DNA from 3 places in the Dactylosporangium sp. NPDC049742 genome. Region 3 is predicted to be linked to each of the others. Evidence: riboswitches for the same ligand, from Rfam matches in the RefSeq annotation. Region 3 holds a riboswitch; each other region holds the start of a gene.
The links. Region 3 has a riboswitch for thiamine pyrophosphate ahead of AB0J72_RS47805 (fumarylacetoacetate hydrolase family protein). Riboswitches for the same ligand answer to the same signal wherever they lie in the genome.
Positions count from the first base shown of each region.

Region 1: another riboswitch for thiamine pyrophosphate. It lies ahead of thiS (sulfur carrier protein ThiS); the one in region 3 lies ahead of AB0J72_RS47805 (fumarylacetoacetate hydrolase family protein).
Region 2: another riboswitch for thiamine pyrophosphate. It lies ahead of AB0J72_RS09680 (ECF transporter S component); the one in region 3 lies ahead of AB0J72_RS47805 (fumarylacetoacetate hydrolase family protein).

Region 1 covers NZ_JBFANF010000062.1:23,376-26,640, reverse strand. Annotated here, with positions in the region: gene thiO (glycine oxidase ThiO) at 368-1,420, shown strand; TPP riboswitch at 1,446-1,556, shown strand; gene thiS (sulfur carrier protein ThiS) at 1,555-1,761, shown strand; gene AB0J72_RS46165 (thiazole synthase) at 1,805-2,551, shown strand; gene AB0J72_RS46160 (thiamine phosphate synthase) at 2,545-3,060, shown strand; gene thiD (bifunctional hydroxymethylpyrimidine kinase/phosphomethylpyrimidine kinase) at 3,057-3,265, shown strand, end outside.
Region 2 covers NZ_JBFANF010000005.1:230,475-233,739, reverse strand. Annotated here, with positions in the region: gene AB0J72_RS09685 (ATP-binding cassette domain-containing protein) at 1-1,006, opposite strand, end outside; gene AB0J72_RS09680 (ECF transporter S component) at 1,023-1,589, opposite strand; TPP riboswitch at 1,663-1,769, opposite strand; gene AB0J72_RS09675 (acyl-CoA dehydrogenase family protein) at 1,922-3,265, shown strand, end outside.
Region 3 covers NZ_JBFANF010000066.1:23,497-26,761, reverse strand. Annotated here, with positions in the region: gene AB0J72_RS47815 (GAF and ANTAR domain-containing protein) at 1-695, shown strand, start outside; gene AB0J72_RS47810 (universal stress protein) at 877-1,071, shown strand; gene AB0J72_RS47805 (fumarylacetoacetate hydrolase family protein) at 1,148-2,002, opposite strand; TPP riboswitch at 2,206-2,335, opposite strand; gene AB0J72_RS47800 (DUF6401 family natural product biosynthesis protein) at 2,718-3,065, opposite strand.

The sequences.
Region 1 (3,265 bases), on a different contig from region 3:
TTTCTCCGTCCACTGCTGCTCCGTCCACTGCCGACTCCGTGTGCGCACCCCCCGCAGCCGGGTCGGCGACCGGGTCTGCCGTCTCCATGTCCGGACCGGCCGCGACCAGTTCAGCGGGCGATAGCGCGACTGCTCCCGCAGCTGATTCCATGACCACTTCGACCGTCATCCCTGCACCGGACAAAAGCGAAATGCCGGATAAATCCGGGCGCTTGCGTCTGGATTCATCCGGGGAAGGCGGCGGGTCCCGCCCGTTCGAAGGTGACGGCCTCCGTCCGTCTGGGGAAGGCGGTCGGTCGCGCTCGCTGGGCGCCGGCCACGCCGATGGGCATGCGGCGTCGGGGCAGGGTCCGGCTGGAGGGGTGGCGTGAAGGTCGGGATCGTCGGGGGAGGGATCGTCGGGCTCAGCGTCGCGTGGGAGCTGGCGCGGCGGGGGGAGCAGGTCACCGTGTACGACCGGGACCCGCGGCGGGGGGCGGGCCGGGTCGCGGCGGGGATGCTGGCGCCGGCGGCCGAGGCGAGCTTCGGGGAGGAGGCGCTGCAGGGCCTGATGCTCGAGTCGATGCGGCGGTGGCCCGGGTTCGCGGCGGAGCTGAGCGCGGCGACCGGGATGCCGCTGGGGTACCGGACGGAGGGGACGCTGCTCGTCGCGCTCACCGACGACGACCTCACCGAGGTGCGGCGGCTCGTCGACTACTACCTGCGGGCGGGGCTGCCGGTCGAGCCGCTGCGGGGGCGGGAGCTGCGGGAGCTGGAGCCGATGCTCAGCCCGCGGGTGCGCGGCGGGGCGAAGGCGGCCGGCGACCATCAGGTCGACCCGCGGCTGCTGCTCGCCGCGCTGCGGTCGGAGCGGCTGCCGGTGACGTGGGTGGAGCGGGACGTCGAGGACCTGTCCAGCCTGCGGGACGATGTGATCATCGTCGCGAACGGGATCGGGATCGGGCGGTTGACCGGGCTGCCGGTGCGGCCGGTGAAGGGACAGCTGCTCCGGTTGCGGGGGGCCGAGCCGCTGCTCACGCACGTCGTGCGGGGCGTCGCGCTGGGGCGGCACGTGTACCTGGTGCCGCGCGCCGACGGGGAGCTGGTCGTCGGGGCGACGGAGGAGGAGCGCGGCGCCGACACGACGGTGACCGCCGGTGGGGTGCTCGACCTGCTGCGACCGGCCGCGGACCTGCTGCCGGGGGTCGCCGAGCTGGCGCTCGCGGAGACCCTCGCCGGCCTGCGCCCCGGGACCCCGGACAACGCCCCGATCCTCGGCCGGCTCGAAGGGCACCCGCCCGGCAACGTGTACGTCGCGGGCGGGCACTACCGGCACGGCGTGCTCCTCGCGCCGGTCACCGCGCACGCCGTCGCCGACCTGGTCACCAAGGGATCGACGGACGTGGACATCAGCGCGTACGGGGTGGGCCGCTTTACCTGAGGACCGCGGCGGGGTTATGGTCAGCTCGTACCCCACGGGAGTCCGGTATGACCGGGCTGAGAGGGGGGCTGTCAGCCCCCGACCGTCGAACCTGATCCGGATCATGCCGGCGCAGGGAGTCAGGAGTGAGCCGTATGCAGCTCGTGGTCAACGCGGTCGCCGCCGATGTGGACGACACCGCGACCGTCGCCGACGTCGTCCGTGGCCTCGCCGGGGTCGCCGACCCGCGGGGCGTCGCCGTCGCGTTGAACGGGTCCGTCGTGCCGAGGGCCGACTGGGCCGGGACCAGGCCGGTCGACGGCGACACCATCGACGTCCTCACGGCGGTCCAAGGTGGCTGACCTCGGCAACGGCACCGGTGGTGCCAACGGCGCGAAGCTCAGCATCGCCGGGGAGGACCTGCCGTCGCGGCTCATCCTCGGCACCGGCGGGGCGACCAGCCACGCCGCGCTCGAGGCCGCGATCCGGGCCAGCGGCACCGGGCTCGTCACGGTCGCGCTGCGCAGGCTCGACCCGGGCGCGCCGTCGCTGCTCGACGTCGTCGAACGGTGCGGCGTCCGGGTGCTGCCCAACACCGCCGGCTGCTACACGGCGACCGAGGCGGTGAAGCTCGCCCACCTGGCCAGGGAGGCGTTCGGCACGGCGTGGGTCAAGCTGGAGGTCATCGGCGACGAGGAGACGCTGCTGCCCGACGCGGTCGAGCTGGTCACCGCCGCGGAGCGGCTCGTCGAGGACGGGTTCACGGTCCTGCCGTACACCACCGACGACCCGGTCCTCGCCCAGCGCCTCGCCGACGCCGGATGCGCCGCGGTCATGCCGCTCGGCGCGCCCATCGGCTCCGGCCTCGGCATCCGCAACCCGCACAACATCGCGCTCATCCGGCAGAAGGTGGCCGTGCCGGTCATCCTCGACGCCGGGATCGGCACCGCCTCCGACGCGGCCCTCGCCATGGAGCTCGGCTGCGACGGGGTGCTGCTCGCGACCGCGGTCACCCGCGCCGAGCACCCCGCGCGCATGGCGGAGGCGATGCGGCTCGCGGTCGAGGCGGGCCGGCTCGCGCACACCGCCGGGAGGATCCCGCGCCGCCTGTACGCGACCGCCTCGAGCCCGATGGGGGGACTGCCATGGTGACGAGGCTGGTGCTGTTCACCGACCGCCGGCAGGCGCACCGGCCGCTCGACGAGGTGGTCAACCGGGCGATCGACGGCGGCGCGCGGCTGGTCGTCCTCGGCGAGCAGGACCTGCCCGAGGGGGCCCGCGCCGACCTCGCCGACCGGCTCCGCGGCATGCTCGACGGCGTCAAGGGCCGGCTCGTGCTGGCGGAGGACACGGCCGCGTACCGCAAGTGCCACGACCAGGCGGAGCTCTTCGCCGCGGCCGAGGCGGAGGTGGGGTTCGCGACCCTGTCGCCGATCTTCCCGACCCGGTCCAAACCCGGCTACGGCCCCCCGCTGGGGCTGGCCGCGCTCGCCAGGATGGCGCTGGTCGTCCCGCTGCCGGTGTACGCCCTGGGCGGCGTCGACTCGCCGGCCAGGGTCCGGGACTGCCTCGACGAGGGAGCCGCGGGCGTCGCCGTCATGGGCGCCGTCATGCGCGCCGACGACCCCGCGAGGTTCGTCAAGGAGCTGATGACCGCGTGACCGGCCCGGAGCGCAGCGGAGGTGACGGCGTGAACCCGGCCGTCGCCTTGACCATCGCCGGGTCCGACTCCGGTGGGGGTGCGGGGATCCAGGCGGACCTGAAGACGTTCGCCGCGCACCGGGTCTTCGGCACCAGCGTGATCACCGCACTCACCGCGCAGAACACGGTCGGCGTGCGGGGGATCTCCGCCGTCGACCCCGGGTT
Region 2 (3,265 bases), on a different contig from region 3:
CCTTCGGGTCGCGGCCGCCGAGGAGCAGCTCGTCGCGGACGGTCGAGGTGACGAACTGGTGCTCCGGGTTCTGGAAGACCGAGCCGATCCGGCCGGCGAGCTTCGAGGCCCGCCAGCGGTGCGGCGGCCGCCGCTCGCCGGGGGCGTGCACCCGGCCGGGCTTCGCCGGCTTCGTCAACCCGCCCAGCAGCAGCGCCAGGGTCGACTTCCCGGCGCCGTTGGGGCCTTCGACGGCAAGGGCCTCGCCGGCGCGGACGACCTCGTCGACGACGTTGCCGGTGTGCCGCAGCGCCAGCCGCTCCGCGGTCAGCAGGACCGGGCCGGGACCGGAGCCGGGCCGGTGCGGCACGACGACCGGCTCCTGCTCCTCGCCCAGCGTGACCACCCGGTCGACCAGGGTCAACGCGTTCTCGAGGCGGTGTTCGACCAGGATCATGGTGGCGTCGACGTCGTGCAGAGCTTTCGCGAGCGCTGCCCGTACCAGCTGCGCACCCGCCGGATCGAGGTTGGCGGTCGGCTCGTCGAGCAGGAGCAGCCGCGGCTGCGACACGAGCACGCCGGCGATCGCGAGCCGCTGCTGCTCACCGCCGGACAGCTGGGCCGTGTCGCGTTCGCGGTCGTACGGGAAGCCGACGGAGGCGAGGGCGGCGTCGACCCGCGGCCAGATCTCGTCGCGGGCCACCCCCCGGTTCTCCAGGCCGAACGCGACGTCGTCGCCGCAGCGGCTCATGACGAGCTGGGTCTGCGGGTCCTGGAAGACGATGCCGGTGCCCGCCCTGCGCTGCCGGGCCGGCGCGCCGTCGACGAGCACCTCGCCCTCCTGCTCGCCGGAGTCCTCGGCGAGCAGGCCGGCGAGCGCGGCGAGCAGGGTGCTCTTGCCGGCGCCGGAGGCACCCGCCAGGAGGACCCGCTCGCCGTGCTCGATCCGCAGGTCGAAGTGGCGGACCGCCCAGGCCTTGCGCCCGGCGTGCCGCCACCCGAATCCCTTGAACTCGACGGTGCTCACTGTTGCTGAGATGTGCCTAGACGGCGGCCCGCTCGCGCCCCGAGGGGAAGCGGTCCAGGACGCCGGTGGTGGCGAGCGAGCGCTGCAGCGCCCACGAGCCGGCGCCGGCGATGACCGCGCCGCTGGCCATGACGATCGCCGCGTACAGGGCCTTGTCGGTGTTGCTGAACGCGCCGTAGTAGATGTTGAGGTCCAGCAGGGCCGCGCCGCCCCCGGCGAGGGCGCCGGCGACGAGCGCGTTGCCGAGCTTGAAGCTGCGGTAGCCGGTGAACGCGAAGCCGAACTCGCCGCCGACGCCCTGCACGAGGCCGGACAGCAGCACGCCGAGGCCCCAGGTCGAGCCGAACAGGGCCGAGACCAGCGCCGCGACGAACTCGGTGTAGAGCCCGGCGCCCGGCTTGCGGATGACCAGCGGGCCGAGCACGCCCGGGATCAGCCACACGCCGTAGATGAACGCGCGCCACGGCAGGGCGACGCTCTCCATGGCGTTCCACAGGTTGTTCCACGCGTAGAACACGGCGGCGAACGCCACCGCGATGACCGACGCGACGATGATGTCGACGGTCCGCCAACGGGTTTCCATTTCGGTGCCTCCTGGTCCGGGGGTGAGCCAGAAGGAGACGCGACGCCACGCCGCGGGTGCGGACGTGGCGCGTGGCCTGAGGTGACCGAGCTTCCTGCGCTGGCATTACCCAGATCAGGTTCGAGGGTCTGCGGCTTGCTCGCCGCACTCTCAGCGCTGTGCGCTCCCCTGTCGGATGTGAAGTTGTTTCCCGACGGTAACAGTGAACGTTTCCCGCTCGTAGGTCCGCGTCATGAAAATCACGGCGCTTGATCCTCGTTGGCGAGGCATGGCCTTCGCTACTGGCGGGTAATAGCCTGGTCGGTACTGGACTGACACCTGGGGGTGCCGCAATGACGCAGGTCGCTTCCTCGCCCACCGCTAGCAGCACGCACACGGAGAAACAGGCGCGCAAGGTCATCGAGGCCAGCCGCGAGCAGGAATGGCGCAAGCCGAGCTTCGGCAAGGAGCTGTTCCTCGGCCGCTTCCGCCTCGACCTGATCGACCCACCGCCGGCCGACAAGCAGGCCGTCGAAGGCCAGGAGTTCCTGGCGAAGCTCCACTCGTACATCAGCAGCGTCGACGGACAGCAGATCGAACGCGACGCGCGCATCCCCGACGAGGTGCTCCGCGACCTGGGCTCGCTCGGCGCCTTCGGGATGAAGATCGACACCAAGTACGGCGGGCTGGGGCTGTCGAACCTCGACTACTGCCGCGCCCTCGCGCTGGTCGGGTCGGTCAACCCGTCGATCGGCGCGCTGCTGTCGGCGCACCAGTCGATCGGCGTGCCGCAGCCGCTGAAGCTGGTCGGCACCGACGAACAGAAGTCCCGCTTCCTGCCCCGCCTCGCGGGCGGTGAGGTGTCGGCGTTCCTGCTGACCGAGCCAGAGGTCGGCTCCTACCCGGCGAACATGCGCACCTCCGCGGTGCCGACCGGGGACGGCGACTACCTGCTCAACGGGGTCAAGCTGTGGGCCACCAACGGCACCCTCGCCACCCTGTTCGTGGTGATGGCGCTGGTACCCCGTTCCGAGGGGCACCGGGGCGGCATCACGGCGTTCGTGGTCGAGGGCGACGCACCCGGGATCACGATCGAGCGGCACAACGCGTTCATGGGCCTGCGCGGCCTGGAGAACAGCGTGACACGCTTCCACGACGTGCGGGTGCCCGCCGCCAACGTCATCGGGGGTGAGGGGCAGGGCCTGCGGATCGCGCTCAGCACCCTGAACACCGGCCGGCTGTCGCTGCCCGCCATGTGCGTCGGCGCCGGCAAGTGGTGCCTCAACGTCGCCCGCGAGTGGGCCGCCGAACGGGTCCAGATGGGCCGCCCGATCGGCTCGTACGAGGCGATCGCGAAGAAGATCGCGTTCATCGCCGGCTCCACGTACGGCATGGAGGCGATGCTGGAGCTGTCCTGCCGCCTCGCGGACGACGACCAGAACGACATCCGCATCGAGGCCGCGCTGGTCAAGCTGTACGCGAGCGAGCTGGCCTGGAAGGTCGCCGACGAGCTGGTCCAGATCCGCGGCGGCCGCGGCTACGAGACCGCCGACTCCCTGGCCGCCCGCGGCGAACGCCCCATCCCCGCCGAGCAGATCCTCCGCGACGTGCGGATCAACCGCATCTTCGAGGGCTCGACGGAGATCATGCACCTGGCGATCGCCCGCGAGGCCGTCGACGCCCACCTCTCCGTCGCC
Region 3 (3,265 bases):
TCTTCGTCGAGGTGGCCGACACCCTGGTCGGCGGGTTCGACCTGATCGAGTTCATGCAGATGCTCGCCGACCGCGTCGCCGGGCTGGTCACCGACACCACCGTCGGCCTGCTGCTTGCCGACGAGCAGGACCGGTTGCACTTCATGGCCGCCTCGGACGAGACGACCACACTGCTGGAGCTGCTGCAGCTGCAATGGCGGGACGGGCCATGCCTGGACGCATTCCGCGGCGCGGCGCCGGTCGTCAACGCCGATCTGTCCACCGCAAGCCCCCGCTGGCCGCAGTTCGCGCGCTACGCCACCTCCGCCGGGTTCCGCTCGGTGCACGCGTTCCCGCTACGACTGCGCGACGACGTCATCGGCGCGATGGGCGTCTTCGGCACCGGCCGCAACGACCTCGACGACGCCGACGTGCAGATCGTGCAGGCACTGGCCGACGTCGCCGCGATCGGCCTGCTGCAGGAACGGGCGATCCACCACGGCGAGGTGCTCACCGAGCAGCTGCAGGGCGCGTTGAACAACCGAATCATCATCGAACAGGCCAAAGGGGCCGTCGCGCAGGCGCACCACGTCTCCGTCGACGCGGCCTTCGAGCTGATCCGGGCCCACGCCCGGCGCACCCACCGCCGCCTCAGCGACGTCGCCCTTCGCGTGCTCACCGACGTGACCAGCCTGCCCGACCTCACCGCTGATTGACCCGGTGCGCAGGCGCGACGACCTGCCCGCCGGACTGTGGAATGCCGCCGCGAGTACGTGCCCACGTGCAGGTGCCCCGCCGTGACACTCTCGAGGCTCAGCCGAGGGCGATCAGACCCTCGCCGACACCGTCGCGGATGTCAACGCCCAGCACGCCACCACCGTCGATGTCGTCACCCGGGTGGTGCAGGGCCACCCGGCGAAGGTCCTACTGGACGCCGCGAACGGCGCCGAACTCCTCGTGGTGGGCAGCCGCGGGCACGGCACGTTCACCGGGATCCTGCTCGGCTCGGTCAGCCAACACTGCGTGCAACACGCACCCTGCCCGGTCGTCGTCGTCCCGTCGCGCGTTCATGCCGAGAAGGCAGCATCATGAACCCGCGACCTGGGGCGGCAGCGACCTACGGATGGTCGAACAGATCACCGGCCGGCTGACCCGGCCCCGGGCAATGCTACCGGCGGCACCTGAGGACGTGGCCGTTCTCGCCGCGGCCGGTGACGTAACCCCGGAAGACGGTAGGGCCGCTGATCCCCAGCAAGCCCCTCTCCCCCCAGCGGGCACGTCCTCCCAGGTTCCGTCGGCGCCGGCACGCACCACCCTCATCTGCTGGTAGGGCGGGCACTGCCCGACCGAATGCGGCCGCGGCGCTTCCGGGAAGCTGCGCGCGCTCGCGCAGGACGCCTCGCTCAGCCCGTAGCCCTCGGCCAGGATCGCCGTGCGCCCTCGACGGCGGGCAGCGGCTGGGGGCGCGCCTGCTGCCTCGGTGGGCCGCAGGACGAGGACGGCGTCGAGCAGGCCGTCGCGGGCGACCGCTTGGTGCGTAGGTCGATTCGGGCAGGCCCCGCGCCCTGAGCGGTACGGCTTCGATCGTGGCCAGGTCATCGGGCGCGGCGTAGTACGGCCACAGCAGGTCCCCGGTCATCGGGCGTACCTCACGACCGTGCGCTGCCGGCCGAGGTCGATCGCGCCGTCGTCGGTGGCGACGGCGGTCTCGACGACTTGGCCTCGTAGAGCTGGGCTTGGCCTCGTAGAGCTGGGTCTGCGGAAGCTGGACGTCACGCGCCGCGATGTCGTTGGCAACCACCATGCCCGCGACGTAGTCGGCGAGGTTGTCCGCGGTGACCGTCGTGCCGACCGGCATCTGGCGGCCGAAGACCAGTCCGATCTCCACCTCGTAGTCCAGCAGCCGCACGTGGCCGGGGCGGACCACGTCGTCGAACGGGCCGCTGATCGAGCCCGACGTCTTGCGGAAGAACGTCAACGGGACCGTCTCGGGCTTGCCGCCCGTGTCCTTGACGTGCGAGATGAAGTTCGTCGACGTGCGAGATGAAGTTCGTCATCTGGGCGACGACGCGGCAGGGCGCGTTGCACGGGATCGCGCGCGGCATCCACCCCGGCGATCCTCACCGGCAGTAGTCTTGATCCCGATCACGCAACATGCGTCACGCCACATCGCCATGGCCGTTGACATCATCAAAGACGGCGCGCCGAGTGGTCGGTGCAGATGAATAACCTGCGAGGCAATTTTCCTGCGCCGGCATTGTCCGGATCAGGTGAATGGGGATCGCCGTCCAACCTCTCCGATCTTTCGGCCTCTCAGCTCCGCTGGGCTAATAGCTTCGCTCTCCCGCTTGTCCCGCAGGCACTCACATACGCTACGCCGGAAACCGGCAGGTGCAGGGTGAGAGCTCGGGTGAAGCTGATCCGAAAATGCAGGGTGAGAGGGCAGGCGGCAGCATCCCGGCGCAGCTGGGATGCTGCTTACTACGGGCCGGTCGGGCGGCTGGGGCGAGAGTGACGGTGTAGCCGAGAGCTTCGAACTGGCGGATGTGGTTGCGTTTGCGGCGTTCGGGATTGACGCGGGTGTCGTAGAAGCCTGGGCCGAGGTCGGTAAACCAGGCGCGGCTCGTCGGCCACCCCGGCCAGAGCGCTGGCGTCGCGGGCCCGCCGCCACTCGACGATGCGCGAGGAGTACAGCGCCCCTTCACTGAGCAGCAGGAGGCGAAACGTTGCTTCTGCCGCTACGCCATGGCGCTGCAGGCCAAGTCGCACAGGGCCACGAGCCGGACCGTCACACCGTCGGCGTCGACCCAGCCGGCCAGATCGTGCTGCGGCGGCTGCCATCCGCGGTCGGTGGCCCCGTCCAGTAGGCCGTCGGCGTAGCTCGCCAACGCTGCGGGCGTCGGCCGGCGGCCGCGGACGCCGAGCAGGTCCCGCACCTCGGCTGCGTGCTGGTCCACCCGCGCCGACAGGCTGGGAACCATAGCTGCTGCCGCGAGGCCGGCGGCGCCGATGCGGCGGTGGAGGCGGTCGAGCAGCATCTGCACGGTCGCGTGGTCGGTGCCCAGGTTCGAGGCGGGGATGTTCATGAAGTACGACCATAGAGACGGCGTACCGGGGCGAAAATGCCGCAACCGCTCCTTTACCGGCATCCTGACCGTTCGGCTGCCGACCGACTGGCCGATCGGGCGAGTCCGGGACGATCCGCCGGACCCGGCAACCCGGTATGCCGGGACTGCCGGGTTGCCGCTCACCAGGGACGGCGGTGGCACGGCCCGGGAGGGTCGCA